DNA from 2 places in the Burkholderia sp. NRF60-BP8 genome. Region 2 is predicted to be linked to the other one. Evidence: riboswitches for the same ligand, from Rfam matches in the RefSeq annotation. Region 2 holds a riboswitch; the other holds the start of a gene.
What was found. Region 2 has a riboswitch for thiamine pyrophosphate ahead of WS54_RS14855 (FAD-dependent oxidoreductase). Riboswitches for the same ligand answer to the same signal wherever they lie in the genome.
Positions count from the first base shown of each region.

Region 1: it holds a riboswitch for thiamine pyrophosphate, as region 2 does, so the genes downstream of both, thiC (phosphomethylpyrimidine synthase ThiC) here and WS54_RS14855 (FAD-dependent oxidoreductase) in region 2, are expected to answer to the same signal.

Region 1 covers NZ_CP013373.1:1,251,452-1,267,031, forward strand. Annotated here, with positions in the region: gene recC (exodeoxyribonuclease V subunit gamma) at 1-1,016, shown strand, start outside; gene recB (exodeoxyribonuclease V subunit beta) at 1,013-4,720, shown strand; gene WS54_RS19190 (AAA family ATPase) at 4,717-7,020, shown strand; gene arfB (alternative ribosome rescue aminoacyl-tRNA hydrolase ArfB) at 7,017-7,421, shown strand; gene WS54_RS19200 (sensor domain-containing phosphodiesterase) at 7,472-8,752, opposite strand; gene WS54_RS19210 (DMT family transporter) at 9,257-10,183, opposite strand; gene WS54_RS19215 (hypothetical protein) at 10,329-10,583, opposite strand; gene WS54_RS19220 (glycine zipper 2TM domain-containing protein) at 10,798-11,010, opposite strand; gene thiC (phosphomethylpyrimidine synthase ThiC) at 11,241-13,172, opposite strand; TPP riboswitch at 13,297-13,413, opposite strand; gene WS54_RS33720 (hypothetical protein) at 13,445-13,627, opposite strand; gene WS54_RS19230 (pentapeptide MXKDX repeat protein) at 13,684-13,956, shown strand; gene WS54_RS19235 (cytochrome b/b6 domain-containing protein) at 14,033-14,665, shown strand; gene WS54_RS19240 (molybdopterin-dependent oxidoreductase) at 14,695-15,483, shown strand; gene WS54_RS19245 (helix-turn-helix domain-containing protein) at 15,521-15,580, opposite strand, start outside.
Region 2 covers NZ_CP013373.1:380,783-396,362, forward strand. Annotated here, with positions in the region: gene WS54_RS14850 (ABC transporter ATP-binding protein/permease) at 1-1,184, opposite strand, end outside; TPP riboswitch at 1,455-1,578, shown strand; gene WS54_RS14855 (FAD-dependent oxidoreductase) at 1,797-2,933, shown strand; gene thiS (sulfur carrier protein ThiS) at 2,966-3,163, shown strand; gene WS54_RS14865 (thiazole synthase) at 3,201-4,016, shown strand; gene thiE (thiamine phosphate synthase) at 4,013-5,137, shown strand; gene WS54_RS14875 (ABC transporter ATP-binding protein) at 5,222-6,043, shown strand; gene mlaE (lipid asymmetry maintenance ABC transporter permease subunit MlaE) at 6,040-6,807, shown strand; gene mlaD (outer membrane lipid asymmetry maintenance protein MlaD) at 6,832-7,401, shown strand; gene WS54_RS14890 (MlaA family lipoprotein) at 7,432-8,394, shown strand; gene WS54_RS14895 (MlaC/ttg2D family ABC transporter substrate-binding protein) at 8,506-9,135, shown strand; gene WS54_RS14900 (STAS domain-containing protein) at 9,132-9,407, shown strand; gene WS54_RS14905 (ABC transporter ATP-binding protein) at 9,599-10,525, shown strand; gene WS54_RS14910 (ABC transporter permease) at 10,522-11,343, shown strand; gene WS54_RS14915 (BolA family protein) at 11,399-11,638, shown strand; gene murA (UDP-N-acetylglucosamine 1-carboxyvinyltransferase) at 11,653-13,002, shown strand; gene hisG (ATP phosphoribosyltransferase) at 12,999-13,652, shown strand; gene hisD (histidinol dehydrogenase) at 13,677-14,993, shown strand; gene hisC (histidinol-phosphate transaminase) at 15,135-15,580, shown strand, end outside.

The sequences.
Region 1 (15,580 bases), 870 kb from region 2:
CCGAGCGCGCGACGCTCGCGTCGCTGCTGGCCGCCGAGGCGTCGCGCGACGGGCCGCGCGAGCAGCCGTTCTTCGCGCAGCCGCTGCCGGCGGAGCCGGTCGAGCCCGTCGCGTTCGGCGAATTCGAACGTTTCTGGCGCCATCCGGCGCGCGCGTTGCTGCGCGGCCGGCTCGGCATCGTGCTGGCCGATGCGCAGGCCGAACTGCTCGATACCGAGCCGTTCGCGCTGGACTTTGCCGGCAGCGACGCGCTTGCCGAGCGCGTGCTGCCGCTCCTGATCGAAGCCGGCGACGGCGGCGTGCACGATCATGCGCTGCGCATTGCGGACGCGAGCCCCGAACTGCCCGGCGGTGCGACGGGCGCGGTATGGCGCGATCAGGCGCTCGGTTCGATGACGCAGCTTGCGTCGAACGTGCGCCGTGCGCTGGCCGACGGCATCGAGCGGCGGCCGTTCTCGCTCACCGTCGTGCCGACGTGGCCCGATACCGAGCAGGCGCTGTTCGGCGCCGACGACGAATTGCTGGCGGCCGACGCGGTGAGCGCGCCGCTCGAATTGCACGGCACGCTGAATCGGCTGACGCCGGCCGGGCAGGTCATCTATCGCTATGCGCGGCCGAGTGCGCGCGATTACCTGTCCGCGTGGCTCGCGCATCTCGTCTACTGTGCGATCGAGCCCGGCGGCCCGCGCCGCACGCTGTGGTTCGGCAGCGGCGGTGCGTTCGAGCTGACGCCCGTCGCGGCGCCGCTCGAACGGCTCGCGCCGCTGGCCGCGCTGTTTCGCGCGGGGCGACGCATGCCGCTGCGGTTCTTCCCGCGCAGTGCGTGGGCGCGGGTGTCCGACGGCGAGGTCAAGGCCGCGAGCGTGTGGATCAACGAGCGGGTGGCGAGCGAAGCCGACGATCCGGCCATCGCGATCGCATGGCGCGGCGCGCATCCGTCGCTCGACGAGCCGTTCGGCACGCTCGCGCGGCTCGTGTTCGAGCCGCTCGTCGAGCATCTGAAGGAGGTCGCATGAGCGCCGTGTCGCAGCCGCAGGCGCTCGAACTCGACGTGTTCGCGTGCCCGCTCGACGGCGTCAACCAGATCGAGGCGTCGGCCGGCACCGGCAAGACGTGGAACATCTGCGCACTGTATGTGCGTCTGCTGCTCGAAAAGGATCTCGGCGCGGACGAAATCCTCGTCGTGACCTTCACGAAAGCGGCGACGGCCGAACTGCACGAGCGGATTCGCAGCAGGCTCGCGCAGCTTGCGCATGCGCTCGACACGGGCGACGACGGCGGCGATCCGTTCATCGCGCGTCTGTGGGAGACCGCGCTCGGCGTCGACGGTGCGCTCGATCCGGAGACGGCTGCGAAGCGGATCCGGCGCGCGCTGCGCGCGTTCGACCAGGCCGCGATCCATACGATCCACGCGTTCTGCCAGCGCGCGCTGCAGGAAGCGCCGTTCGCGGCCGCGATGCCGTTCGCGTTCGACATGGAGGCCGACGATGCGTCGCTGCGCTTCGAACTCGCCGCGGATTTCTGGCGCACGCGCGTCGAACCGGCGGCCGCGCGCTGGCCGGGCTTCGCGACCTGGCTCGTCGAATCGGGGGCCGGCCCGGCCGCGCTCGATGCGCAACTCGCACGCCGGCTGAAGAAGCCGCTTGCCGCGCTGCGCTGGGACGGCGTGACCGAGCCGGACGAATCGGCCGAAGCGGCCGCGGCCGAATGCTTCGCGCAAGCCGCGCGCATGTGGGCGGCCGAGCGCGAGGCGATCGATGCGCTGCTGCGCGCCGCGCAGCCCGCGCTCAATCAACGCTCGCACAAGCCCGACGCGCTCGCCGATGCGCTCGCCGCGTGGGCGGTGCATTTCGAGCAGGGCGACGCGACGGCCGCGCTGCCGAAAGCCGCGCTGAAGCTCACGCAAACCGCGCTCACGAAGGCGACGAAAAAAGGCGGTACGACGCCCGCACACGCGTTCTTCGAGGTGGCCGACGCGCTCGAAGCGGCCGTGGCCGCGGCCGAGGCCACGCAGCGCGCGCGCTGGCTCGCGCTGATCGCCGAATGGCTCGACATGGCGCCGCGCGAATTGGCCGAGCGCAAGCGCACGCGGCGCGTCGTGTCGTTCGACGATTTGCTCGCGAACCTGTATCACGCGTTGCACGCGCATCCGTGGCTCGCCGACACGCTGCGCGCGCGCTATCCGGCCGCGCTGATCGACGAGTTCCAGGATACCGATCCGCTGCAGTTCGCGATCTTCGACCGGATCTTCGCGCCGGGCGGCCCGCTGTTCCTCGTCGGCGATCCGAAACAGGCGATCTACAGTTTTCGCGCGGCCGATCTGCATACCTATCTCGCCGCGCGCGCACGGGCGAGCGCGTGCTACACGCTCGCGGTCAATCAGCGCTCGACGCCCGCGATCGTCGATGCGTGCAACCGCTTCTTCATGTCGAATCCGCGCGCATTCGTGCTCGACGGGCTCGACTATTACGCGGTGCGCGCCGGCACGCGCGTGCGGGCGCCGTTCGTCGACGAAACCGATCCGGGGCCGGCGGGCGATTTCCGGATATGGGCGCTGCCGGGCGGCGAAGGCATGTTGCTCAAGCGCGACGCGCAAGCGCAGGCTGCCCAGGCCTGCGCGGCCGAGATCGCGCGGCTGATGCGCGGTGCACGTGAAGGGCGCGTGCGGCTGGGGGACACGCCGTTGTCGCCGGGCGACATCGCGGTGCTCGTGCAAACGCACCGGCAGGGTAGCCTCGTGAAGCGCGTGCTCGCGACGTGGGGCATCGGCAGCGTCGAGCTGGCGCAGGCGTCGGTGTTCTCGACCGGCGACGCCGAGCAGCTCGAACGCGTGCTCGCGGCGATCGATGCGCCGGGCGACCTGCGGCGTCTGCGCGCGGCGCTCGCGTCCGACTGGTTCGGGCTCGACGCCGGCGCGCTGTGGCGCATGGAGCAGGGCGACGGCGATGCGTCACCCGGCGCGTCGGCGGCCGACAGCGCTGATGCGATGAGCTGGGTCGAGCGCTTCTCGCGCTATCGGCTGCTGTGGCGCGAACGCGGTTTCGCGGTGATGTGGCGCACGTTCACGCGCGAGCTGCGGATCGCCGAACGGCTGATGGCCGGTGCGGACGGCGAGCGCCGCGTGACCGACGTCAACCATCTGGCCGAGTTGACGCAAGCGCGGGCGTCCGCACAGCCCGGCATCGCGCCGACGCTGCGCTGGCTCGCCGCGCAACGACTCGACGGCGGCGGCGAGGAAGCGCAACTGCGGCTCGAATCCGATCGCAACCTCGTGCAGATCGTCACGGTACACAAGTCGAAGGGCCTCGAATACGCGATCGTGTTCTGTCCGTTCCTGAACGACGGCGGGCTGCGCGAGCCGCCGTCGTCCGCGCTGCCCGATGCGCGCGAGTATCACGACGACGCGGGCGATGCGGTGCTGCATTACGGATGCGACGACGAGGCGGCCGCGCACGCGGCGCGGCAGGCGCTGCGCGAGCAGGCCGCGGAACGCGCGCGGCTCGTCTACGTGGCGCTCACGCGCGCGGTGTATCGCTGCTATGTCGTCGCCGGGCCGTACCTGTCGTCGCGCTCGACGCGCGAAGCGCGGCGCAGCGTGCTCAACTGGCTCGTCGCGGGTGCCGGCCATGCGTTCGACGCGTGGCTCGACGAGCCGCCCGACGAGGCCGCGCTCGATGCGGCATGGCGCGCGCTCGCGGGCGGCCCCGTGAGCATCGCGCCGCTGCCCGTGCCTGCGCGCCGCGAGCGTCTCGCGGCCGGGCACGACGCGTCGCAGACGCTCGCGGCGCGCCATGCGACGCGCATACTGCGCGATGCGTGGCGGATGGCGAGCTTCAGCTCGTTGACCGCGTCGATGGCGCGCGAGGAGGCGGGCGTCGCGGCCGTGCCCGACGACGAATTGCGGCCCGATCACGATGCGCTTGCCGCGGTGGCGCCGGATGGCGAACCGATACTGGCCGACACGGTGGCGGCCGCCCCGCCGGACGACGACATCCTCATGTTCCCGCGCGGGGCGGCGGCCGGCGAATGCTTGCACCGCCTGTTCGAGCTCAGCCGGTTCGCGGAGCCCGAATCGTGGCACAAGGCCGCACTCGGCGCGCTGCACGACCGGCCGGTCGAGGCCGAGCCGGCGCTCGCGGCACGCCTGCCGGCGATGATGGCGCGGCTCGTCGACGACGTCGTGCACACCGAGCTCGTGCCGGGCATGCGGCTCGCCGATCTCGATCCGGCCAAGCGGCTCGACGAAATGGGCTTCCTGTTCCCGGCGCCGTCGCTCGACCTGACGGCGCTGCGCCGGCTGCTGGTCGCGCACGGCTATCCGGACGTTGCACTGGAGGCGGGCACGCTCGCCGGTTTCATCAAGGGTTTCATCGACATGATCGTCGAACACGACGGCCGTTTCTGGATCGTCGACTGGAAGTCGAACCACCTCGGCACGACGCCGGATGCCTATGGCCCGCGCGCGCTCGACGTCGCGATGGCCGATCACGCGTATCACCTGCAGGCGCTGCTTTATACGGTCGCGCTGCATCGCTACCTGCGCGGCCGGCTGCCCGATTACGACTACGACACGCACATCGCCGGTTACCTGTACCTGTTCGTGCGCGGCGTGCGTCCCGGCTGGCGCAGCGGCGGCGAGCCGGCCGGCGTGCATGCGCGGCGGCCCGCGCGCGCGCTCGTCGACGCACTCGACCGGATGATGGAAGGGGGCCGCGCATGACCGCGTCCGACGACATGCTCGAATTCACCGGCGGCCTCGTCGCGCGGCTGCCCGAGCCGGCCGATTTCGGCATCGCGCTCGCGGAAGGCTTCGCACGCCGCATCGGCGACCTCGCGCGCCGTGCCGGTGCGCCGGCCGCGGCGGCGCGCTGGGCCGCGCGCGCCGCGTTCGCGACGAGCCGTGCGACCGCCGGCGGCCACGTGTGCGTCGCACTTGGCGCGCTCGCGCAGCGCTACGAAGCGTCGCTCGACGAGGTGCGCGCGGCGCTGGCCGCGAGCGGCATGGTCGCGTTCGGCACGCTCGCGCGCGGCGACGAGCGGCCGCTGATCGTCGACCGGCTCGATCATCTGTACCTGTCGCGCTATTTCGATTACGAACGGCGGCTCGCCGATGCGCTCGTCGCGCAGGCCGGTGTCGCCGCGCCGGACGAAAGCCTGTCGCCCGACCGGCTGCGCGACAGTCTCGCCCGTTACTTCGGGCCGGCCACCGGCGAAGTCGACTGGCAGCGCGTGGCGGCGATCGTCGCGCTGACCGGCCGCGTGACGATCGTCAGCGGTGGGCCGGGCACGGGCAAGACGACGACCGTCGTCGGCGTGCTGGCCTGCCTGCTCGATGCTCACCCGGGGCTGCGCATCGCGCTGGCCGCACCGACCGGCAAGGCCGCGCAGCGGATGCAGGAGGCGCTGCACGCGCGCGCCGGCGATCTGCCGCCCGAACTCGCGGCGCGCCTGCCCGACACGTCGTACACGCTGCATCGGCTGCTGGGCGGCGGCGGGGCGGCCGGCTTCCGGCATCATCGCGACAATCCGTTGCCGTACGATCTGATCGTCGTCGACGAGGCGTCGATGATCGACGTCGCGCTCGCCGCGCATCTGCTCGACGCGCTCGCGCCGGGTGCGCGTCTCGTGTTGCTGGGCGACAAGGATCAACTGGCCGCGGTCGAGGCTGGCGCCGTGTTCGCGGAGCTGAGCGCACGGCCGGCGTTCACCGCCGCGGCCCGCACGCGCATCGCGCAGGCGCTGGGCATCGACGAGGCGGCGTTCGTCGCGGCGTTGCCGGTGCCGGACGAAGCCGCGCCGGCAGCGGATGCGCGCGCGCATCCGGTTTCCGCGTCCGCACGGGCGCCGGCTTCGCCGTCGGCATCCGCGCCTGTTGCGCGCAAATCGGCGCCTCGGCCGAAAGTCGATGCGCGACAGGCGTCGCTCTTCGACGACGAACCGCAGGATGACGAAGCGTCGTCGGCCGACATCGCGCCGTCGCCGTCATCCGGGTCGGCACCGGTCGATGCCGGCGCACCGGGCGATGCGCCGGCCTGGATCGAGGCCGACGAGCTCGCTTGGCTCGACGCCGTCGAGCTGGCGCCGTTCCACGCAGACGATGCGGCGCTGGCGTCGGCGGCGGCGGCCGCATCGCCATGGGCCGGCGAAGCCGCTGCCGCATCCGCAGGCACGCCCGCTCCGGCACCGCTCGCGGACTGCGTCGTGTGGCTCGAACGCAATTACCGCTTCGGTCTCGATTCGCCGATCGGCCGGCTGTCGCTCGCGATCCGCCGCGGCGACGTGCAGGCGGCGCTCGATGCGCTGCCCGCCGACGACTCGGCAGCCGCATCGTTTCACGACGATGCGGGCGACACGCTGGCGTCGTCGACGGTCGAGCGGCTCGCACGGCGTTTCGGCGCATACCTCGATGCATTGCGCGACACGCTGGCCGCGCCGGCGCCCGATCCGCTACCGCTGTTCGACGCGCTCAACCGGTTCCGGATCCTGTGCGCGACCCGCAGCGGCTCGCGCGGGGCGGAACACGTCAATGCGCTGGTGGCCGCGCACGTGCGGCATGCGGCGCGCGTGCCGCTCGCGGTCGGCGCGCACTGGTTCACCGGGCGGCCGATCATGGTCACGCGCAACGACTATGCGCTCGGGCTGTTCAACGGCGACATCGGCATTGCGCTGCCCGACGCGCACGGTGTGCTGCGCGTGTGGTTCCGGCGCGCGGACGGCGCCGCGCGCGCGGTGTCGCCGGCCGCGCTGCCACCGCACGAAACGGCGTTCGCGCTGACGGTGCACAAATCGCAGGGCTCTGAATTCGACGAAGCCGCGCTCGTGCTGCCTGCGTCGTTCGGCCGGGTGCTCACGCGCGAGCTCGTCTATACGGCCGTCACGCGCGCGCGCACGCGTGTGCAGGTGATCGGGCCGCGGCGCGTGCTGGCGCAGGCGGTCGCGACGCGCACGCAGCGCGATTCGGGGCTCGCGGCCCGCGTCGACGAGGCGCTCGCCCGGCGCCGCACGGAGGCTTCGCGATGATGATTCGCTACACGCTCGATCCGGCCGAGGTCGAATGGACGGCCGTGCGTGCGCAGGGCGCGGGCGGGCAGAACGTGAACAAGGTGTCGAGCGCGATTCATCTGCGCTTCGACATCCGCGCGTCGTCGCTGCCGCCGGTCATCAAGGAGCGGCTTCTCGCATTGTCCGACCAGCGCATCACGCGCGACGGCGTCGTCGTGATCAAGTCGCAGGAGTATCGGACGCAGGAGAAGAACCGCGAGGCCGCGCTCGCGCGGCTCGATGCGCTGATCGGCAGCGTCGCGCACACGCCGCGTGCCCGGGTCGCGACGCGGCCGACGCGCGCGTCGAAGGAGCGGCGGCTCGAGCACAAGTCGCGCCGCAGCGTGGTGAAGTCGGGGCGTGGGAAGGTGGTCGACTGACCAATGAACGCTCACGCGCGTCGCACGCGCTCGTCCGCCGCGCGCGGCGGCTACCGCATCACGGTTCCCGCGCTGTCGAGCACGAAGTCGACGCAGAACACGACGAGCCGGCTCTGCGCGCGGATCGCGACGGCGGCCGTATAGCAGTCGCGGCCTTCCGTCAGCGAGAAATGCGGGCCCATCAGCGCGACGCGCCCGGGGGCGGCGATCGCGCGCTGGAAATACGGGCGCCGCGACCAGTTGCTGTGGGTTTCCGGGAAGAGCGGCGCGAGGCGGGTCACGCTCGCCTGGCTGTCGTCGGGCGGCGCACCGATCGACGGCAGGAACTGTTCGCCGGTCTCGTCGGTGACGAACACGCGCCGCGCGGCCGGTACCGCGAACACGCGTTGCGCGGCGTCCTGCAGGTTGCCGCTCGCCGAAAACGCGGCCGCGCCGGTGAGCACGAGCCGTTCGATCGCGTCGAAGCCCGGCTGCTGGGCGGCCACCGGCGTGTGCCGGCGGGCGATGAAGCGCCGCCACGCGGCATCGAGCATCGCGGGCGCCGCCGCGCTCGCGTGCGCGATCGATGCATCGGGCTGGCCGAACTGGAAACCCTGCACGAAATCGATGTCGGCTTCCATCAGCGCCTGCAGTGCGTCGTCGCTTTCGACGCCTTCGGCCAGCACCATCGCGCCGGCCTGATGCAGCATCGACACGAGGTGATGCATGATGCGGCGATCGTCGGCCGAGGCGGTCGAGCGCTCGACGAGCGAGCGGTCGAGCTTCACGATGTCGGGCCGCGCCCGCCACACGCGGTCGAAGTTCGAGAACCCCGTGCCGAAATCGTCGATCGCGATCAGGAAATCGCGATGCTGGATCATGTCGATCGTGCGGGCAAGCGCGGCTTCGTCGCGTGCCGGCTGCTCGACCACTTCCAGCACGATGCGGTTCGGCGGCAGGGCGAAATGCCGGCACAGCGCCTCGACGAACTCGCGCTGCACGAGGCCCGTGTCGAGCACGCGCGGCGTCACGTTCAGGAACAGCCAGCCGTCGCCGATTCCCTGCGTGACGAAGTTGGCCGTGTGCAGGCAGCGCGCGAGCCGGTCGAGCAGCAGCGCGTCGGCGTCGCCGCGCGTCTTGTCGAACAGGGCGGTGGGCGACACCAGCGCGCCGTTCCCGTCGACGACGCGCAGCAGCGCCTCGTAGCCGACGACGCGCTTGTGCGTGATCGACAGCACGGGCTGGAACACGCTGCGCAATGTCGTGGCGCGGTAGGTGGCGAGCCAGCCGTGGGGCGTCGGCGTGAGGCGTTCGAGCAGGGCGTCGAGCGACAGGTCGCGGCTGGACTTCATGTCGACGGTGCCCGGGAGCGGGCGGCGGCGCACCGCCACGCCGATGCAGCCGCATGCGCAGGCGGACGCGAAAGAACGGGGGGCATCGAAACCGCCTTCTGCGGATGAGTGTTCCGAGTGTAACGGGATTGCCGCGGCGCGCGTATCAGGGTAACTCCAGACGCAAACGGTACACCGCGATTCCGGCCCGCGCGCTGCGGCGCGGCGACCGGCCTCGCGTGCATGCGTACGGTGCATGACCGTCGCGAAACGAAGCGCGCCGCGGCGGCGGACGACGATCCCGCGTCCCGCCACCGGGCGGCGGCATGGCCGTGCGTCGCTGCCGTCCGATGCGCAGGCCGATGCGGGAAATCCCGGCGGCCGGAGCCGCCGCCGTCAGACGAATGAGCCAGATGCGTGCGCGCCGCGGCGCGATCGGCGGCGCGTCCGCATACCCGCGTCGCGTCGCGTCGCCATCGGCATTGCCGGCGGACGGCGGTCTCCGCGCGCCGGCCGCGCCGATCGTCAGGCCGCTTCGCCGCCGCGCGGTCGGACGCCGGGAATCCGCTTGATCACGCCGGTCGCGAGGGCGGTGCCGACGAGCACGATCGCGCAGCCTTCGATCATCACGGCCGACACGTGTTCGCCGAGGAACAGCGCGCCCCACAGCAGCCCGAACACGGGGATCACGAACGTCACGGTAATGGCGCGGGCGGGCCCGATATGCGCGATCAGGTAGAAGAAGATGAAATACGCGATGCCCGTGCACGCGATGCCGAGGGCGAGCACCGCGCCCCATGCGTGCGCGCCGACCGGCGCGGCCGGCCACGTCGCGATCGCGAACGGCAGCAGCAGGACGGTCGAGCCGATCATGCTGCCGGCCGCGTTGACGAGCGGATCGACGCCGCCGAGCTTGCGTTTCGTATAGTTGGCCGCGATGCCGTACAGCAGCGTCGCGCCGAGCGCGGCCGCCGCGGCGAGCGCGGTCGCTGCGGCGCCCGTGTCGCCGTGCGCGTTCGCGATCTGGTTCCACACGAGCGTGAGCACGCCGGCAAACCCGATGACGAGGCCGAGCGCGCGCGGCAGCGACAGCTTGTCCTTCAGCCACAGGTAAGCGACGAGTGCGCCCCACAGCGGCGTCGTCGCGTTGATCACCGACGTCACGCCGGCCGACAGCGTCAGCTCGGCGAACGCGAACAGGCAGAACGGGATGCCCGAATTCAGCGCGCCGACGACGAACAGCGGCCACGCATGACGGCGCAGCCGGGCGCCGAGATCGGCGGGTGTGAAGCGCGTCAGCGCGAAGCCCGCGAGAAACAGCGCGCCGATGCCCACGCGCAGCGCCATCAGCGGCGCGACGCCGAAATCGACTACGCCGATCCGGATGAACAGGAAGGAGGCGCCCCACAGGGCGGCGAGCACGGTCAGCAGGAAAGCGTTCTTGGGCGACATCGATCGGCGAGGGCGGGGACGGGATGCGACGAATCTTACACCGCGTTACCGCACCGTCGTTTCACGATCGGATGAAACGACAAGAAACGGGAATTGCGCCGCTTGGCGCCGACGGCGGACGGCCACACGCCGGCGGCGCGATCGATCAGTGATGACGCCAGCCGCCGCGTCCGCCGAAGCCGAAATTGAGCGACAGCGCGGGGCCCCAATAACTGCCCCACGCGGGCGCATACGCGGGGGCCGGATAGTAGTAGGCGGGGCCGGGATCGACATACACGGGCGCGGGCTGTACCGGCACGGGCGCCGCCGTGTAATAGCCGCCCGGATAGTAGCCGTACGGGTAATAGCAGCCGGCGAGCGTCGTGCAGGCGAGCGCTGCGGCGACGAAGGTCCTGTTCATCATGTGTCTCCGGCGAAAGCCGGCCATCGGCAGATGCTTGAAGCTTAGGCCGAGTACCGATGACACGGTATGAGAAACGGTAACCGATCATTTCCGGGCCGCGGCCGGACCGGCTGCGATGCCGCATGCGAAAACGGCGCTTCCGCGGTGCGGAAACGCCGTTGAACCGACCGGCCGACGGCTGGGCGACGCCCAACCGGCCGATGCGACTGCTTTACTTGCCGACCTGGTTACCGATGATGCCGCCGGCCGCCGCGCCGCCCAGCGTCGACAGCGCGTTGCCGCCGATCGCCGCGCCGGCGACGCCGCCGACACCCGCACCGATTGCCGTATCGCGCTGGCGTCGCGACATCGAATCGCAGGCCGACAGGCTGGCCACCGTCGCGACGAGCAGAGCGCATACCCCAAAACGCCGAATCGAGTTCATGATCGTTGTCCTTGTGGTAGTGAACGGAAGGCGCACGACCGGCTGGCGGCCGCGCATGTCCCCAATCTACGCGCCGTCCCGCGACGCTGCTGTAAGGACTTGTTAAGGCTCGCGCGGTTTCGTAATCAATTGTTTCGTCTGGGCCGGCAGGCACGCGACATGCGCAAAAAAGCCCGCTCGAAAGCGGGCTGCGTGCATCGCGATGCGAGCCGGTGCGGCTCGCGGCGCGCTTACTGACGGTGGTAGATCTCGGCGCCGGTCTTCACGAACTCGACCGCCTTGACCTCCATCCCTTTCTTCAGCGCCTCGGTTTCCGACACGCCCTGCTGGGCCGCGAATTCGCGCACGTCCTGCGTGATCTTCATCGAGCAGAAATGCGGGCCGCACATCGAGCAGAAGTGCGCGACCTTGGCCGAATCCTTCGGCAGCGTCTCGTCGTGGAATTCGCGCGCCTTGTCCGGGTCGAGACCGATGTTGAACTGGTCTTCCCAGCGGAACTCGAAACGCGCTTTCGACAGCGCGTTGTCGCGCACCTGCGCGCCCGGGTGACCCTTGGCGAGGTCGGCGGCGTGCGCGGCGAGCTTGTACGTGATGATGCCTTCCTTCACGTCGTCCTTGTTCGGCAGGCCCAGGTGCTCCTTCGGCGTCACGTAGCACAGCATCGCGGTGCCGAACCAGCCGATCATCGCGGCGCCGATGCCCGACGTGATGTGGTCGTAACCCGGTGCGATGTCGGTGGTCAGCGGCCCGAGCGTGTAGAACGGCGCTTCCTTGCACCAGTCGAGCTGCAGATCCATGTTCTCCTTGATCAACTGCATCGGCACGTGGCCGGGGCCTTCGATCATCACCTGCACGTCGTGCTTCCACGCGATCTGCGTGAGCTCGCCGAGCGTCTTCAGCTCGCCGAGCTGCGCTTCGTCGTTCGCGTCGTAGATCGAGCCGGGGCGCAGGCCGTCGCCGAGCGAGAAGCTCACGTCGTACGCCTTCATGATCTCGCAGATCTCTTCGAAGTGTTCGTACAGGAAGCTTTCCTTGTGATGCGCGAGGCACCACTTCGCCATGATCGAGCCGCCGCGCGACACGATGCCCGTCATCCGGTTCGCGGTGAGCGGCACGTACTGCAGGCGCACGCCCGCGTGGATCGTGAAGTAGTCGACGCCTTGCTCGGCCTGCTCGATCAGCGTGTCGCGGAAGATTTCCCAGGTCAGGTCCTCGGCCTTGCCGTTGACCTTCTCCAGCGCCTGGTAGATCGGCACCGTGCCGATCGGCACCGGGCTGTTGCGGATGATCCACTCGCGCGTTTCGTGGATGTGCTTGCCGGTCGACAGGTCCATCACCGTGTCGCCGCCCCAGCGGATCGCCCACGTCATCTTGTCGACTTCCTCGCCGATCGACGACGTGACGGCCGAGTTGCCGATGTTCGCGTTGATCTTCACGAGGAAGTTGCGGCCGATGATCATCGGCTCGGATTCAGGGTGGTTGATGTTCGCGGGAATGATCGCGCGGCCGCGTGCGACTTCGTCGCGCACGAACTCGGGCGTGATCTCGGCGAGCGCGTTCGCGCCGAAGGCCGCGGCGCCGAATGCCTGGCCCGGGTGCTGGCGGCCCATCATCGCGGCGAGCTTCGCGCCGTTCGGGCCGCTCGACTTCAGGCTCTCGATGTACTCGGCGCGGCGCTGATTCTCGCGGATCGCGATGTATTCCATTTCCGGCGTGATGATGCCCTGACGCGCGTAGTGCATCTGCGTGACGTTCTTGCCGGCCTGCGCGCGGCGCGGGTTGCGGTGCAGGCCCGGAAAGCGCAGGTCGGCGGTGGCCGGATCGGCCGCGCGTTCGAGGCCGTATTGGCTCGACAGGCCGGGGAGCACCTCGGTGTCGCCGCGCGCTTCGATCCAGCGCTGGCGCAGCGCGGGCAGGCCCGCGCGGATGTCGATCTTCGCGTCCGGATCGGTGTAGGGGCCCGACGTGTCGTACACGTAGATCGGCGGATTCTTTTCGCCGCCGAAGCCGGTCGGGGTGTCGGCCTGCGTGATTTCACGCATCGGCACGCGGATGTCGGGCTGCGAGCCGGTTACATACACCTTTCGCGAGTTGGGCAGCGGCGCGACGGCAGCGGCGTCGACGTGGGCGTCGGCGGACAGAAACTTCGGATTGGCGTTCATGCAATCTCCTGTGCGGGCGCCGGACAGGCGCTTCGGCGCTTGCCCGGAGCCCTTGACGAATGTGGGGCTCGAGCTAAGCAGGAGACGAGGCTTGGTGAGGCGGCGGATTTCGTCAGAAGGATGGCGGCGAAATCCGTACGCTTCCCTGCGCTGGCATTATCCAGATCAGGTTCAAAGGGTATTTCTCACCCGCAATGCCGGTCATTCGACCCAACGCATTGCAGGACCCCCGCGTTAGCAAGGGCACACGATACACCGGCTTGCCGGCGGTTTCAACCGGGTGCGAAGCCGATGCCGCCGGGCGACGGGCGGATCGCGACCGCCGGCGCGCGCACGGTGCGCCGCAGCAAGCGCGGCCGTCGACGCGCGATGCCGTCCGGGACGGAAGAGGCGGGCAGTGCAGCATTTCCATCCCGTGTTTCCGGCTTCAAAAAATTTTTCGACATCGCTGTCATTTCCGGCGGCGTCCTCCGTCTATTCGGCTCCCAAACCCATGTATCGGAGAGATGTCATGAAAAACGTATTCCTCGCCGCCTGTGTCGCCGCACTTGCCACGATCGCAACGGGCGCTCACGCGCAGAACGACGCAATGTCGAAGGACGGCATGTCGATGTCGAAGGACGCGATGGGCCACGACGCGATGGCGAAGGACGGCGCGATGAAGAAGGACGGCATGAAGAAGCATGCGATGAAGAAGGACGCGATGGGCCACGACGCGATGAAAAAGGACGACGCGATGAAGAAAGACGCGATGAAGAAAGACGCGATGAGCCCGTCGAACTGACGAACGCGTGCGGGGCGCGACCGGCCGGTTGCCGGCGCGCACCGCGTCCCGCCGCTTCATCCCGGGAGTCATCATCATGCAAACGGTTCCTGTCACGGATCGCGCGGGCGTGCCGCCGCCCGCGCCGACGATCCATCCGCGCTGGGTGCGCGCGAGTCACTGGCTCAACGCGCTCGCGGCGATCCTCATGGTGTTGTCCGGCTGGCGCATCTACGACGCGTCGCCGATCTATCCGTCGTTCACGTTCGCGCACGGCATCACGCTCGGCGGCTGGCTCGGCGGCGCGCTGCAATGGCATTTCGCGGCGATGTGGCTGCTGGTCGGCAACGGGCTGTTCTACCTGGCGATGTCGATCGCGACGGGGCGCTTCGCGCGCAAGTTGCTGCCGGTCACGCCTGCATCGGTGTGGCGCGACGTACGCGCCGCGCTCGGCGGCCGGCTGTCGCACGACGACCTGAGCGTCTACAACGCGGTGCAGCGTGCCGCGTACCTGACCGCGATCGTCGATCTCGTCGTGTTGGTGCTGTCGGGCCTCACGATCTGGAAATCCGTGCAGTTTCCGCTGCTGCGCGAGCTGTTCGGCGGTTACGACGACGCGCGCATCGTGCACTTCTGGGCGATGTCGCTGCTGGTCGCATTCGTCGTCGTTCACGTCGCGATGGCGTTGCTGGTGCCGCGCTCGCTGCTCGCGATGCTGCGCGGCCGCTGACCCGCGCGTCGCGGGCGAAGGAAATCATCATGTCGGAATCCGAAAAAAACCGCGGCGAGCCGCGCTGGACGCTCGATCGGCAGTCGCTCGAACTCGACGTGCGCCGCACGCTCGAGATGCCGTCGCGACGGCTCTTCAACCGGCGCGTGCTGACGCTCGGCGGCCTCGCGATGCTGACCGGCTGCACGTTGCAGGACGACGCGTCGGTCAACACGTTCCTCGAGAAAGTGTCGCGCATGAACGATCGCGTGCAGGCATGGCTGTTCAGCCCCGACCGGCTCGCGCCGACCTACACCGAAGCCGACATCACGCGGCCGTTCCCGTTCAATGCGTACTACGGGATCGACGACGTGCCGCACGTCGACGCATCGACGTATCGGCTCGTGCTGTCCGGCCGCGTGACGGGCAAGCGCGTGTGGACGCTCGACGAGCTTCGGGCGCTGCCGCACGCGGAACAGATCACGCGGCATATCTGCGTGGAAGGGTGGAGTGCGATCGGCCGCTGGGGCGGCACGCCGTTCGGCGCGTTTCTCGCACGCGCGGGTGCCGATACCGGTGCGAAATACGTCGGCTTCAAATGTGCCGACGATTACTACGAAAGCATCGACATGCCGACCGCGCTGCATCCGCAGACGCTGCTCGCGTTCGACTACGACGGCCGCCGGCTGCCGCCGGAATACGGTTTCCCGATGAAGCTGCGGATGCCGACCAAGCTCGGCTACAAAAACCCGAAGCACATCATGGAAATCTTCGTGACCGATACGTTTCCGGGCGGCTACTGGGTCGATCAAGGGTACAACTGGTTCGGCGGCTCGTGACCGGCGCATGCGCGCCGCAATGCATCGCGCATGGGCGTCATGCGGATTCCCGCACCTGAAGCTCGACGTGCAGGCCGGCCGCCGCCGCCATGTTGAC
Region 2 (15,580 bases):
GGCAGCGCGAGCTTGAGCGACGACGTGGACAGCTTCGCCGCGTCGATGTAGTGCAGGTTGATGCCGCCGCGCTCGGTCGCGGGCGACAGGCTTTCCTTCAGGTGCGACGTGCCCATCACGCGCTTGAATTCACGCAGACGGTTGACGGTGGCGCGCCATTCGACGAGGGTCGAGTAGCTGTTGATGAACCACGAGAACGAATCGCTGACGGTGCCGAACGCGGACGATATCTGCATCAGCACGCCGAACGAGAACGCGCCCGCAAAGTAGCGCGGTGCGGCGACGACGAGCGGGAAGATGATCGCGATCTGACCGTAGAAGCTCAGCACGAACGTGAGCCGCTTCGTGTACTTCATCACGCGCCACCAGTTGTCGCGGATACGCATGAAAAGCGTCTGCGCGTTGCCGGTCTCGGTCTTTTCGCCGTCGTAGAACGCGATCTGCTCGGCGTTCTCGCGCACGCGGATCAGCCCGAAGCGGAAATCGGCCTCGACGCGCTGCTGCTGGTAGTTGATCGACACGAGCGGATGGCCGACCTTCTGGATGATCAGCGAGCCGACCACCGCGTACAGCGCGGCCGCCCACACCATGTAGCCGGGAATCGCGATCGGCGTCGCGCCGAGCGTGAACGTCAGCGCGCCGGCGAGCGACCACAGGATCGTGATGAACGACACGAGCGTGACGACCGTCGACAGCAGGTCGAGCGACAGCGCGAGCGTCGTGGTCGCGAACGACTGGAGGTCGTCGGTGATCCGCTGGTCGGGGTTGTCCGCGAGGCGGTCGCGCTCGATCCGGTAGAACGCGCGATCGCCGAGCCACTGGCCGAGAAAGCGGTCGGTGAGCCACTGGCGCCAGCGAAAGCCGAGCATCTGCCGCAGGTAGCGGCCGTACACGGCGAGGATGATGAACCCGAAGGCGAGCGCGGAGAACTGCATCAGCAGATTCGGGAAGTCGTGGACGTCCTTCGACTGCAGCGCGTTGTAGAACTGCGCGTTCCACTTGTTCAGCCGGACGTTGATCCAGACCACGCAGAGGTTGATCGCGATGATCGTGACCAGCAGCCCCCACGCGATTTTCCATTCGGACGATACCCAGTAGGGCTTGATGAGGCTCCATGCGGATACCGGGCGCTCGTCCTGCGGCGCGTCGGAGGCGGAGCGGACGGGATCGATCGATTGGGTCATGTGCTTCCTGATGATGAGCCGGCGCGCGGGCCGGGCGAAACCGGGCGCGCGCCGCGATACGGCATGCCGGGGCGCGGCGCCGACTGACGGCGGGCGTCCGGATGGTCGCCCGTGCGTCTTAAACGGCACTTAAAAACCGGCGGTGACGCGGCAACCGGCCGCTCGCGCGGCCGGCCTGCGGGCATTGTGCCAGAGCGGCGCGGCGCGCCGGCGAATTTGCCGCAAGGGGGACAGTTTGCGGCGCTTTCCGCTTTTATGGTCTAATGACCGACGACGAAACAGGGGTGCTTCGTGGCGCGGCCGGCAGATGTTCCGGGCAGCGCGGCGAGGCTGAGAAAGACCCTTCGCACCCGATCCGGGTAATACCGGCGAGGGAAGTTTCTGATCCCGCCGGGCCGCGCTGGCCGCCATCCCACATGGTCAGCGCCCGAGTCCCGCCCGGCCGGCCTTTGCTGCCGGTTTCGTCCTTTGGGTACGCGCATTGCGCGTTACGGAAGGAATGATGACCGCACAATCCTCAGTTTTTTGCATGGTTCCCGGCCCGATGTCGCGTGCGTTCGCATGCGGCGGCGCGTCGGCGTCCGCCGCGCGTGGCCGCGCGGAGGGCGCGCGATGAACGTCCGCGATGCACGGCCCGATTTCGCGGTGCTCGGCGGCGGCCTCGTCGGCCGCCTGATCGCGTGGCGGCTCGCGGGCGACGGGCATCGCGTCGCGCTCTACGAGCGCGGCGGCCCGGACGGCGAGCAGTCGGCCGCGTGGATCGCGGCCGCGATGCTCGCGCCGCTCGCGGAAGCGGCGAGCGCGGAACGGCTGATCACCGAGCTCGGCGTCGCATCGCTCGCGCGCTGGCCGCAGTGGCTCGCGGAACTGCCCGAACCCGTCTTTTTCCAGCATCGCGGCACGCTCGTCGTCTGGCATCACGCGGACCGCGCGGAGGCGCCGCTGTTCGAGCGGCGCGTCCGCGCGAACGCGCCGGCCGAGCTGTTCGACGGCGGCTTCATGACGCTCGCCGGCGCGCAGGTCGACGCGGCCGAACCCGCGCTCGCGGACCGCTTCGCGCGCGGGCTGATGCTGCCGCGCGAAGGGCAGCTCGACAACCGCCAGGCGCTGCGCGCGCTCGCCGCGGGCCTCGCCGAGCGCGGCGTCGCGCTGCACTGGCACGCGTCGGTCGACGACGCGAACCGGCCTGCCGCGCATGTCACGATCGATTGCCGCGGGCTCGGCGCGAAATCCGCGCTGCCCGCGCTGCGCGGCATCCGCGGCGAAGTCGCGCGCGTGCATGCGCCGGGCATCGGGCTCACCCGGCCCGTGCGGTTGCTGCATCCGCGTTACCCGCTGTACATCGCGCCGAAGCAGGACGATCTCTACGTGATCGGCGCGACCGAGGTGGAGGGCGAGGACATGTCGCCCGTCAGCGTGCGCTCCGCGCTCGAACTGCTGAGCGCGGCGTTTTCCGTGCATCCGGCGTTCGGCGAGGCACGCATTCTCGAACTCAACGCGCAGTGCCGGCCGACGCTGCCCGATCATCGCCCGGCGCTGATCTGGGACGGCGCATCGACGCTCGCCGTCAACGGCCTGTACCGGCACGGTTTCATGATCGCGCCGGAAGTCGCGCAGGCGGCCGTCGCGTTCGCGCAGGCCGCGCTCGGCGGCTCGCTCGGCGATGCCGACGCGTTCGCCGCATGGCGCGACGCCGCACGCTGGCCGACGCTGCTTCATCACCGCAACGACGCGCGCCAGCCGGCCTGACGCGCGCCGCCGACCGAATCCGACCCAGCCTCATGGATATCCAGATCAATCAACAGACCCTGACGTTGCCCGACGGCGCGACGGTGGCCGACGCGCTTGCCGCGTACGGCGCGCGTCCGCCGTACGCGGTGGCGCTGAACGGCAACTTCGTCGCGCGCACGCAGCATGCGGCGCGCGCACTCGCGGCGGGCGACAGGCTCGACGTCGTGCACCCCGTCGCAGGCGGCTGAGCGCCGCCGTTTCGCCCCGCTCTTCCAGGAAAACGACATGACGTCCCACACCTCCGCCGACGCGCTCACGCTATACGGCGCCACTTTCGCCAGCCGCGTGCTGCTCGGCACGTCGCGCTATCCGTCGCTGCAGTCGCTGTCCGATTCGATCGCCGCGTCGCGCCCCGGGATGGTGACGGTCGCGCTGCGCCGCCAGATGACGGGCGGCACGGCCGAAGCCGGCTTCTTCGATCTGCTCAAGCGCCACGCGGTGCCGCTGCTGCCGAACACGGCCGGTTGCCAGACCGTCGCCGAAGCCGTGACGACCGCGCACATGGCGCGCGAGGTATTCGACACCGGCTGGATCAAGCTCGAACTGATCGGCGACGACTACACGCTGCAACCCGACCCGGTCGGACTGATCGAAGCCGCCGCGCAACTGATCAAGGACGGCTTCAAGGTGCTGCCGTACTGCACCGAGGATCTCGTGATCGGCCGGCGCCTGCTCGACGTCGGCTGCGAGGCGCTGATGCCGTGGGGCGCGCCGATCGGCACCGGCAAGGGCGTCGTGAATCCGTACGGCCTGCGCGTGCTGCGCGAGCGGCTGCCGGACGTGCCGCTGATCGTCGACGCGGGGCTCGGCGTGCCGTCGCACGCGTGCCAGGTGATGGAGTGGGGTTTCGACGGCGTGCTGCTGAATACGGCCGTCTCGCAGGCCACGCACCCGGAGATCATGGCGCGTGCGTTTGCGCAGGGCGTCGAGGCCGGCCGCGCCGCGTATCTCGCCGGTCCGATGGACGCGCGCGAAACCGCGCACGCAAGCACGCCGGTCGTCGGGATGCCGTTCTGGCACCAGGACGGGGGCGGCGCATGAGCGCGCGCTTCGCCGATGCGTTCTGGCCGCCGGCCGACGAACTGGCCGAAGCGGCCGAGCGCATCCGTGCGCGGCTCGGCGACTGGCCGGACGGCGCGGCGCCGTGGCGGCTCTGCGTGGCGGCGCCCGACGTGCCGGCCGACGGCGACGTGCTGATCGTGTCGGCCGGCGATCGCGCCGCGCAGGCGCGTGCATCGGCCGTATCGCGGCCGGCGTCGCCGGCGGCGGTGGCGGTCGAATTCGACGAGCAGGGCGCCGTGCTGCATGCGGCCGGCGTGCGCTACGCGTTCGACGCCGCGCATCCGCTCGCGGACGACTGGATCGCGGCGCTCGCCGCGTTCCTCGATTGCGGCTTCGCGCCGGTCGACGCGCTGGTGCTCGCGCTGGCGTGGCGCGACGGCGACGAGACGCGCGCCGCCGACGCATGGCCGGTCGACGCCGTGCAATTCCCGCGCGTCGCCGGGCTGCCGCCGGCGCCGGCGCCCGCGTTCGCGGCGTGCCCCGCGCAGCTCGGCCTCTATCCGGTCGTGCCGAGCGCCGAATGGGTCGAGCGCGTGCTCGACGGCGGCGCGCGAACCGTGCAATTGCGCGTGAAAGACGCGACGCCGGACGCGCTGCGCCGCGAAATATCGCGCGCGGTCGCGGCCGGGCGCCGTTATCCCGATGCGCGCGTGTTCATCAACGATCACTGGCAGATCGCCGTAGAAGAGGGGGCGTACGGCGTACATCTCGGCCAGGAGGACCTCGAAACGGCCGATCTGGCCGCGATCGCGCGCGCGGGCCTGCGGCTCGGACTTTCGAGCCACGGTTACTACGAGATATTGCGGGCACTGCACGAGCGGCCGAGCTACCTCGCGCTCGGCCCCGTGTACGCGACCGCGACCAAGGCGGTCGCCGCGCCGCCGCAGGGTCTCGCGCGTATCGCCCGCTACGCGCGCCTCGCGGGCGCGCGGGCGCCGCTCGTCGCGATCGGCGGGGTGGGGATCGACACGCTGCCGGCCGTGCTGGCGACGGGCGTCGGCAGCGTCGCCGTGGTCAGCGCGGTCACGGGCGCGGCCGACTATCGGACGGCGCTTATTGCACTGCAGAAGTGCTTTGCCGGACAATTTGACAATCATTGACCGCGGGGTCCGGAACGGCGTCACGACATCATTCCAATGCAGGCCCTATAATTCGGCGTTCTGCGTAAAAGGACTGTCAGCTCCGTGAGCCCCACTCCTACCGAGACCCTGCTGGAACTTCGCGACGTCGACTTCGGCTACGGCGATCGCCTCGTCCTGTCCAACCTGAACCTGCGCTTCGGGCGTGGGCAGGTCGTCGCGGTCATGGGCGGCTCGGGTTGCGGCAAGACCACCGTGCTGCGCCTGATCGGCGGCCTCGTGCGTGCGCGCCGCGGCCAGGTGCTGTTCGACGGCGCCGACGTCGGCGCGCAAACGCGCGACGGCCTGTATGCGCTGCGCCGCAAGATGGGCATGCTGTTCCAGTTCGGCGCGCTGTTCACCGACATGTCGGTGTTCGAGAACGTCGCGTTCGCGCTGCGCGAGCATACCGACCTGCCCGAAGACCTGATCCGCGATCTGGTGCTGATGAAGCTGAACGCGGTCGGGCTGCGCGGCGCGCGCGACCTGATGCCGTCCGAGGTGTCGGGCGGGATGGCGCGCCGCATCGCGCTGGCGCGCGCGATCGCGCTCGATCCGCAGCTCATCATGTACGACGAGCCGTTCGCGGGCCTCGATCCGATCTCGCTCGGCATCACCGCCAACCTGATCCGCACGCTGAACCAGGCGCTCGGCGCGACGTCGATCCTCGTCACGCACGACGTGCCGGAATCGTTCGCGATCGCCGACTACGTGTATTTTCTGGCCAATGGCGGCGTGCTCGCGCAGGGTACGCCCGACGAGCTGCGCGCGTCGACCGATCCGAGCGTGCGGCAATTCATCGACGGCGCGCCGGACGGCCCGTTCAAATTTCACTACACGAGCCCGCCGCTGGCGGCGGATTTCGGGCTCGGCGGAGGGCGCGCATGATCAGCGCGATCGGACGTTACGTCATCGGCGGCCTCGAGCGGGCGGGCTACGGCACGCGCCTGTTCGTGCGCCTCGTGCTGGAATTCTTCCCGCTGCTGCGTCGGCCGCGGCTGGTCACGAAGCAGATCCACTTCCTCGGCAACTATTCGTTCGTGATCATCGCCGTGTCGGGGCTGTTCGTCGGCTTCGTGCTCGGCCTGCAGGGGTATTACACGCTGAACCGCTACGGGTCCGAGCAGGCGCTTGGCCTGCTGGTCGCGCTGTCGCTCGTGCGCGAGCTCGGGCCCGTCGTCACCGCGCTGCTGTTCGCGGGCCGCGCGGGCACGTCGCTCACGGCCGAGATCGGCCTGATGAAGGCCGGCGAGCAGCTCACCGCGCTCGAGATGATGGCCGTCGACCCGATCAAGAACGTGATCGCGCCGCGCATGTGGGCGGGCATCATCGCGATGCCGCTGCTCGCCGCGATCTTCAACGCGGTCGGCGTGCTCGGCGGCTACTTCGTCGGCGTCGTGCTGATCGGCGTCGATCCGGGCGCGTTCTGGTCGCAGATGCAGGGCGGCGTCCAGGTCTGGGCCGACGTCGGCAACGGCGTGCTGAAAAGCATCGTGTTCGGCTTCGCCGTGACCTTCATTGCACTGTTTCAGGGGTATGAAGCGAAGCCCACGCCCGAAGGCGTGTCGCGCGCGACCACCAAGACGGTCGTGTTCGCGTCGCTCGCCGTACTCGGCCTCGATTTCCTGCTGACCGCGCTGATGTTCAGCTAAGCCTCAGCCAAGCCAAATTTTGGGATGACGATGAAAAAGACTGCTCTCGACTTCTGGGTCGGCCTGTTCGTGGTGGTGGGCTTCCTTGCGGTGCTGTTCCTGGCGCTGAAGGTCGGCAACATGAGCTCGCTGTCGTTTCAGCCGACCTACTCGGTGAGGATGAAATTCGACAATATCGGCGGGTTGAAGCCGCGCGCGGCCGTGAAGAGCGCCGGCGTCGTGGTCGGCCGCGTGAAGTCGATCGGCTTCGACACGAACACCTACCAGGCGCTCGTCACGATCGACATCGACGGCCAATACCCGTTCCCGAAGGATTCGTCGGCGAAGATCCTGACCTCGGGCCTGCTCGGCGAGCAATATATCGGCCTCGATCCGGGCGGCGACACCGAAATGCTGAAGGCCGGCGACACGATCACGATGACGCAGTCGGCGATCGTGCTCGAGAACCTGATCGGCCAGTTCCTGTACAGCAAGGCAGCCGATGCGGGCGGTGCGAAGCCGGCAGCCGGCGCATCGGCTGCTCCGGCCGCTCCCGCCGCGCCGGCGCCGGTGGCGGTGCCGGCGTCGGCGGTGTCCGGCTCGGCCGGCCAATAACCACACGAGAGAAAACAAGAGGGTAATGACATGCACACGATCCGCATCAGGCACGCCGCGCTGGCGGTAGCGGCAGTCGCCGCGTTGAGCGGCTGCGCGACCGTGCAGACGCCGACCAAGGGCGATCCGCTCGAAGGCTTCAACCGGACGATGTACAAGTTCAACGACACGGTCGATACGTACGCGCTGAAGCCGGTCGCGAAGGGCTACCAGTACGTGGTGCCGCAGCCGGTGCGCGACAGCGTGACGAACTTCTTCTCGAACATCGGCGACGTCTACATCGCGGCGAACAACATCGTGCAGCTGCGGATCGCGGACGGCGTCGGCGACATCATGCGCGTCGTGATCAACACGGTGTTCGGCGTCGGCGGCCTGTTCGACGTCGCGACGATCGCGAAGCTGCCGAAGCACACGGCCGACTTCGGGATCACGATGGGCCGCTACGGCATGCCGTCGGGTCCGTACCTCGTGCTGCCGCTGCTCGGCCCGAGCACGCTGCGCGACACGGCCGGCCTGGGCGTCGACTACGTCGGCAACCCGCTCACCTACGTGAAACCGGACGGCCTGAGCTGGGGCCTGTTCGGCGTGAACCTGGTCAACACGCGTGCGAACCTGCTGGGCGCGGGCGACGTGCTCGATGCCGCGGCGCTCGACAAGTATTCGTTCGTACGCAATGCGTACCTGCAGCGTCGCCAGATGCTGATCAACAACGCGCGCGGCGAAGCCGCCACGACGTCGAGCAACGACGCGCTGCCGAAGTACGACCTGCCGGACGACGGTGCGGCGCCGGCGGCAGCCGGCGCGGCCGGTACGGCGGGCGCGGCCGCGGTGGGCGGCGCCGCGCCGGCGGGCGCATCGGGCGCGGCGGTTGCTGCGCCGGCGTCGGGTGCGGCCGAAGCACCCAACCCGGCGAGCGAAACGAACGTGCCGGCCATGCAGGTGGCGCCGCCGTCGCCGGGCGGGTTCCGGTTCCCGAGCATCCGGCTGCACTGACGGATTTACATTCGTTACAGCCGGAAACGATTCAGTCGGTAGCGTATGCGAACTTGCGCGTAAGCTACCTGCTCCAACCTTCGCATCGACTCATTCATGCAGGCCACTATGATGAAAAAACTGTTCCTGATCCCCGTTTTCGCGGCGCTGTTCTCGTTCGGCAGCGCAGCTCACGCGCAAGTCGACCAGTCGAACCCGCAGGCGCTGATCAAGACGGCGACGCAGCAGGTGCTCGACGAAGTCAAGCAGCAGACGATCAAGCAGGGCGACACCAACCGCATCATCACGATCGTCAACAAGGACATCCTGCCGTACACCGATTTCCGCCGCACCACGCAGCTGGCGATGGGCCGCAACTGGCGCACGGCGACGGCCGAGCAGCAGCAGCAGGTTCAAGAGCAGTTCAAGCTGCTGCTGATCCGCACGTATTCGGGTGCGCTCGCCCAACTGAAGCCGGACCAGCAGATCCAGTACCCGCCGTTCCGCGCCGATCCGGCCGATACCGACGTCGTGGTCAAGACGGTCGCGATGAACAACGGTCAGCCGGTCCAGATCGACTATCGCCTGTACAAGACGGCGAACGGCTGGAAGGTGTATGACCTGAACGTGCTCGGCGCATGGCTGATCCAGACGTACCAGCAACAGTTCAACGAGAAGATCCAGCAAAGCGGCGTGGACGGCCTGATCAAGTTCCTGTCGCAGCGCAACCAGGAACTTGCCGCGGGCAAGCAAGCGTCGTGAGCGGCTTCGCAGCCGGTTCCTCGCTGACCGTCGCGAGCGCGAAGTCCGCGCTCGCGGACGGTCTAGCGCGCATCGGCGCCGGCGCGACCGCCGTCGATTGCGCGGCGCTGACGCAGTTCGACTCGTCCGCGCTCGCCGTGCTGCTCGCATGGCAACGTGCCGCCAAAGCGCGCGGCGCAACCCTCGACATCCTCAATCTCCCTCCGCAGCTCGCCAGCCTCGCGCGTGCCTACGGCGTCGACGCGCTCATCGACGGCACCGGGCGACATTGACCTGTCCGACCGAAGCCTGCCGCGCCAGCCGGCGCGCGCACGCTTCAGGCCGCGCGCCGCCGGCGCCGGCTCCCCCAGCCGGTTTGCCCTATAATCAAGCGTTTTGCGGGGCAGCCAATCGGCGTCCGGCCCCCATTTTCTTTCGCAGCAAGCACAGAATAGGCGTCGCGGCCCTGGCGTCGCGCACAGTCATGTCAGCCATAGAAATCCGTCACGTCAAGAAGCGCTACAAGTCGCTTCAGGCGCTCAAGGGCGTCAGCCTGTCGGTCGAGGAAGGCGAGTTTTTCGGTCTGCTCGGCCCCAACGGCGCAGGCAAGACCACGCTCATCAGCATCCTCGCCGGGCTCGCCCGGGCCGACGAAGGCAGTATCTCGGTGCTCGGTCACGACGTCGTCCAGGACTTCCGCAGCGCGCGCCGCGCACTCGGCGTCGTTCCGCAGGAGCTCGTTTTCGACCCGTTCTTCACCGTTCGCGAGACGCTGCGGATCCAGTCCGGCTATTTCGGGCTGCGCCGCAACGACGACTGGATCGATGAAGTGATGGCCAATCTCGATCTCACCGAGAAAGCCGACGCGAACATGCGCGCGCTGTCGGGCGGGATGAAGCGCCGCGTGCTCGTCGCGCAGGCGCTCGTGCACCGGCCGCCCGTGATCGTGCTCGACGAGCCGACCGCCGGCGTCGACGTCGAATTGCGCCAGACGCTGTGGAAATTCATCTCGCGCCTGAATCGCGAGGGTCACACGATCGTGCTGACCACCCATTACCTCGAGGAAGCCGAGTCGCTGTGCGACCGCATCGCGATGCTGCGCCGCGGCGAAGTCGTCGCGCTCGACCGCACCGACGCGCTGCTGCGCCGCTTCGCGGGCCTGCAGCTGTACCTGCGGTTCGCGACGGGCGCGCTGCCGGCCGAGCTGCGCGGACTGGAAACCGACCCGGCCGCGCGCGCGCCGGGCGAGCACCTGCTGCGCCTCGCGAGTTACGACGAGGTCGAACGCATCCTCGCGCAATGCCGCGCGGCGGGCTGCACGTTCGACGAGATCGAGGTCCGCAAGGCCGACCTCGAGGACGTGTTCGTCCAGGTGATGAACGGGGCCGAGGTGATCGAGGGTCTGGCATGAATCAACACTACCCACGCGAACTGCGTTCGCTGTCGTCCGAGGGGACGGCCCGGCGCGTGCCGGGAAGCGGGTTCCGCACGCTGTTCTACAAGGAACTGCTGCGTTTCTGGAAGGTGTCGTTCCAGACGGTGCTCGCGCCGATCGTCACCGCGCTGCTGTATCTGACGATCTTCGGCCATGCGCTGTCGGGCCGCGTCGAGGTCTATCCCGGTGTCGAATACGTGAGCTTTCTCGTGCCGGGCCTCGTGATGATGAGCGTGCTGCAGAACGCGTTCGCGAACAGCTCGTCGTCGCTGATCCAGTCGAAGATCACCGGCAACCTCGTGTTCATGCTGCTGCCGCCGCTGTCGTATCGCGACATCTTCGGCGCGTACGTGCTCGCGTCCGTCGTGCGCGGGCTCGCGGTCGGCGCGGGCGTGTTCGTCGTGACGATCTGGTTTATCCCGATGCACTTCGCGGCGCCGCTGTTCATCATTGCGTTCGCGCTGCTCGGCTCGGCGATCCTCGGCACGCTCGGCCTGATCGCCGGGATCTGGGCCGAGAAGTTCGACCAGCTCGCCGCGTTCCAGAACTTCCTGATCATGCCGCTGACGTTTCTGTCCGGCGTGTTCTATTCGACGCACTCGCTGCCGCCCGTGTGGCGTGAAGTGTCGCGTCTCAACCCGTTTTTCTACATGATCGACGGCTTCCGTTTCGGGTTCTTCGGCGCGTCCGACATCAACCCGTTCGCAAGCCTCGCGATCGTCACCGGTTTCTTCGTGCTGCTCGCGCTGATCGCGATGCGGCTGCTCGCGACCGGCTACAAACTGCGTCATTGATATCGACAGGCCGCGGCCGCCCTTGGGCGGCGCGCGCCGACAGGAGCCTTACACCATGTTGCCGACTCCCGAACAGGTCAAGCAATACATCGCCGGCGGTCTCGCCTGCACGCATCTGGAAGTCGAAGGCGACGGCCAGCATTTCTTCGCGACGATCGTGTCGGCGGCCTTCGAAGGCAAGCGGCCGATCCAGCGGCACCAGCTCGTCTATGCGGCGCTCGGCGATCGCATGAAGCAGGAAATTCACGCGCTCAGCATGAAGACGCTGACGCCCGCCGAATGGCAGAACGCATAAACGGAAATCACTGAGTGCAAGTCACCGCCAACGAGCGCGACGCCGTCCAGAGCGTCGCCACGGCACACCCGGCCGCCAACGGGGAATCGCAGGGACAGGGGATGGACAAGCTGGTGATCGAAGGCGGTCGCCGGCTGTCCGGCGAGATCGTCGTGTCGGGCGCGAAGAACGCGGCGTTGCCGATCCTGTGCGCGGGGCTGCTCAGCGCCGAGCCGGTCGAGCTCGACAACGTGCCGAACCTGAAGGACGTGCGCACCACGCTGAAGGTGCTGAACCAGATGGGCGTGAAGAGCGAGACCGACGGCTGCCGCGTGCAGCTCGACGCGTCGCGCGTCGACAACCTCGTCGCACCGTACGAGCTCGTGAAGACGATGCGCGCGTCGATCCTCGTGCTCGGGCCGCTGCTCGCGCGCTTCGGCGAGGCGAAGGTGTCGCTGCCGGGCGGCTGCGCGATCGGCGCGCGGCCGGTCGACCAGCACATCAAGGGCCTGCAGGCGATGGGCGCCGAGATCAGCATCGAGCACGGCTTCATCGAAGCGCGCGCGAAGCGCCTGAAGGGCGCGCGCATCGTCACCGACATGATCACGGTGACGGGGACCGAAAACCTGCTGATGGCGGCGACGCTCGCCGACGGCGAGACGGTGATCGAAAACGCCGCCCGCGAGCCGGAAGTGAGCGATCTCGCACACTTGCTGGTCGCGATGGGCGCGAAAATCGACGGCATCGGCACCGACCGCCTCGTGATCCAGGGCGTCGAGCGGCTGCACGGCGCGCGCCATTCGGTGATCCCCGACCGCATCGAGGCCGGCACGTTCCTGTGCGCGGTCGCGGCGGCCGGCGGCGACGTGACGCTGACGGGCGTGCGCCCGCACATCCTCGACGCGGTGATCGACAAGCTGCGCGAAGCGGGCGTGTCGATCGAGGAAGGTGACAGCTGGCTGCGCGTGAAGATGGACCGCCGCCCGTCGGCGGTGACGATCCGCACGTCGGAATACCCGGCATTCCCGACCGACATGCAGGCGCAGTTCATGGCCCTCAATACGGTCGCGACGGGCACCGCGCAGGTCGTCGAAACCATTTTCGAGAACCGCTTCATGCATGTGCAGGAGCTGAACCGGCTCGGCGCGAACATCACGATCGACGGCAACACGGCGCTCGTGACGGGTGTCGAGAAGCTGTCGGGCGCGAACGTGATGGCGACCGACCTGCGTGCGTCGGCGAGCCTCGTGATCGCCGGGCTGCGCGCCGACGGCGAAACGCTCGTCGACCGCATCTATCACCTGGACCGCGGCTACGACCGCATGGAAACCAAACTGACCGCCGTCGGCGCGAACGTGCGCCGCCTTTCCGGGAGCCAAGCATGAGCGCGCCGCTGACCCTCGCCCTGTCGAAGGGCCGGATTTTCGAGGAAACCCTGCCGTTGCTGGCCGCCGCCGGCGTGCAGGTGGCCGAGGATCCGGAAACGTCGCGCAAGCTGATCCTGCCGACGACCGATCCGAACCTGCGCGTGATCATCGTGCGCGCGAGCGACGTGCCGACCTACGTCGAATACGGCGCGGCCGATTTCGGCGTGGCCGGCAAGGACGTGCTGGTCGAGCACGGCGGCTCGGGCCTGTACCAGCCGATCGATCTGAACATTGCGCGCTGCCGGATGTCGGTGGCCGTGCCGGCCGGTTTCGACTACGCGAACGCGGTGCGCCAGGGCGCGCGCCTGCGGGTCGCGACCAAATACGTCGAAACGGCGCGCGAACACTTTGCCGCGAAGGGCGTGCACGTCGACCTGATCAAGCTGTACGGCTCGATGGAGCTGGCGCCGCTGGTCGGGCTGGCCGATGCGATCGTCGACCTCGTCAGCTCGGGCGGCACGCTGAAGGCGAACAATCTGGTCGAGGTCGAGGAGATCATGGCGATCTCGTCGCGCCTCGTCGTGAACCAGGCCGCGCTGAAGCTGAAGCGCGCGGCGCTCAAGCCGATCCTCGACGCGTTCGAACGCGCGTCGCAGAATGGCGGTTGAGCGCATCACCGTAACGGAACTCCCATGTCCATCACCATCCGCAAGCTCGATTCGACGAACGAAGACTTCGGCGCCGCGCTGCGCGCCGTGCTCGCGTTCGAGGCGAGCGAAGACGAAGCGATCGAGCAATCGGTCGCGCAGATCCTCGCCGACGTGAAGTCGCGCGGCGACGCCGCGGTGCTCGAGTACACGAACCGCTTCGACCGGCTGAGCGCGGACAGCGTCGCCGCGCTCGAACTGCCGCAGGACGCGCTGCAGACGGCGCTCGACGGCCTCGCGCCGAAGGCGCGCGCGGCGCTGGAAGCCGCCGCGGCGCGGGTGCGCGCGTACCACGAGAAGCAGAAGATCGAGTGCGGCACGCATAGCTGGCAGTACACGGAAAGCGACGGCACGGTGCTCGGCCAGAAGGTCACGCCGCTCGACCGCGTCGGCCTGTACGTGCCGGGCGGCAAGGCCGCGTATCCGTCGTCGGTGCTGATGAACGCGATTCCCGCGCGCGTCGCGGGGGTCGGCGAGATCGTGATGGTCGTGCCGACGCCGGACGGCGTGAAGAACGACCTCGTGCTCGCCGCGGCGCTGCTCGGCGGCGTCGATCGCGTGTTCACGATCGGCGGCGCGCAGGCGGTCGGCGCGCTCGCGTACGGCACGGCGACGGTGCCGGCCGTCGACAAGATCTGCGGCCCCGGCAACGCGTACGTCGCGTCGGCGAAGCGCCGCGTATTCGGCACGGTCGGCATCGACATGATCGCCGGGCCGTCGGAAATCCTCGTGCTGTGCGACGGCACGACCGATCCGAATTGGGTCGCGATGGACCTGTTCTCGCAGGCCGAGCACGACGAACTCGCGCAGTCGATCCTGCTGTGCCCGGACGGTGCGTTCCTCGATCGCGTCGAGAAGGCGATCGACGAGCTGCTGCCGACGATGCCGCGCCAGGACGTGATCCGTGCGTCGCTCGAGGGGCGCGGCGCGCTGATCAAGGTGCGCGACATGGCCGAGGCGTGCCGGATCGCGAACGACATCGCGCCGGAACACCTCGAGATCTCGGCGCTGGAGCCGCAGCAATGGGGCCAGCAGATCCGCCATGCGGGCGCGATCTTCCTCGGCCGCTATACGAGCGAAAGCCTCGGCGACTACTGCGCGGGGCCGAACCACGTGCTGCCGACGTCGCGCACCGCGCGCTTCTCGTCGCCGCTCGGCGTGTACGACTTCATCAAGCGCTCGAGCCTGATCGAGGTCAGCGCGGAAGGTGCGCAGACGCTCGGCGAGATCGCGTCCGAGCTCGCGTACGGCGAAGGGCTGCAGGCGCATGCGAGGAGCGCAGAGTTCCGGATGAAGGGCTGACCGCGCATGGTGCGCGGGGCCGGGCGGGCGCGCAGGCGCCGGCACCGGCGGCCCCGGATCGACGCAGGAGACGAGTGCAGGGCGGCAGCCGCCGCCTTGCCGACCATTTGACGCCGGCGCGACGCACGCCGGCTTGAGACCATGACGACGCCACAAGACATCATTCGCCGCGACGTGCTCGCGATGACGAGCTACCCGGTTCCCGACGCGAGCGGATTCGTGAAGCTCGACGCGATGGAGAACCCGTATCCGCTGCCGGCGCCGCTCGCCGCGGCGCTTGGCGAGCGGCTCGCGCAGGTCGCGCTGAACCGCTACCCGGCGCCGCGCCCGGCCGCGCTGCTCGACAAGCTGCGCCACGCGATGCGCGTGCCGGCCGGTTGCGACGTGCTGCTCGGCAACGGTTCCGACGAAATCATCAGCATGATCGCGGTCGCGTGCGCGCGGCCGGGCGCGAAGGTGCTCGCGCCGGTGCCGGGCTTCGTGATGTACGAGCTTTCGGCGAAGCTCGCGCAGCTCGAATTCGTCGGCGTGCCGCTGAAGGCCGACCTGACGCTCGACGTCGACGCGATGCTTGCGGCGATCGAGGA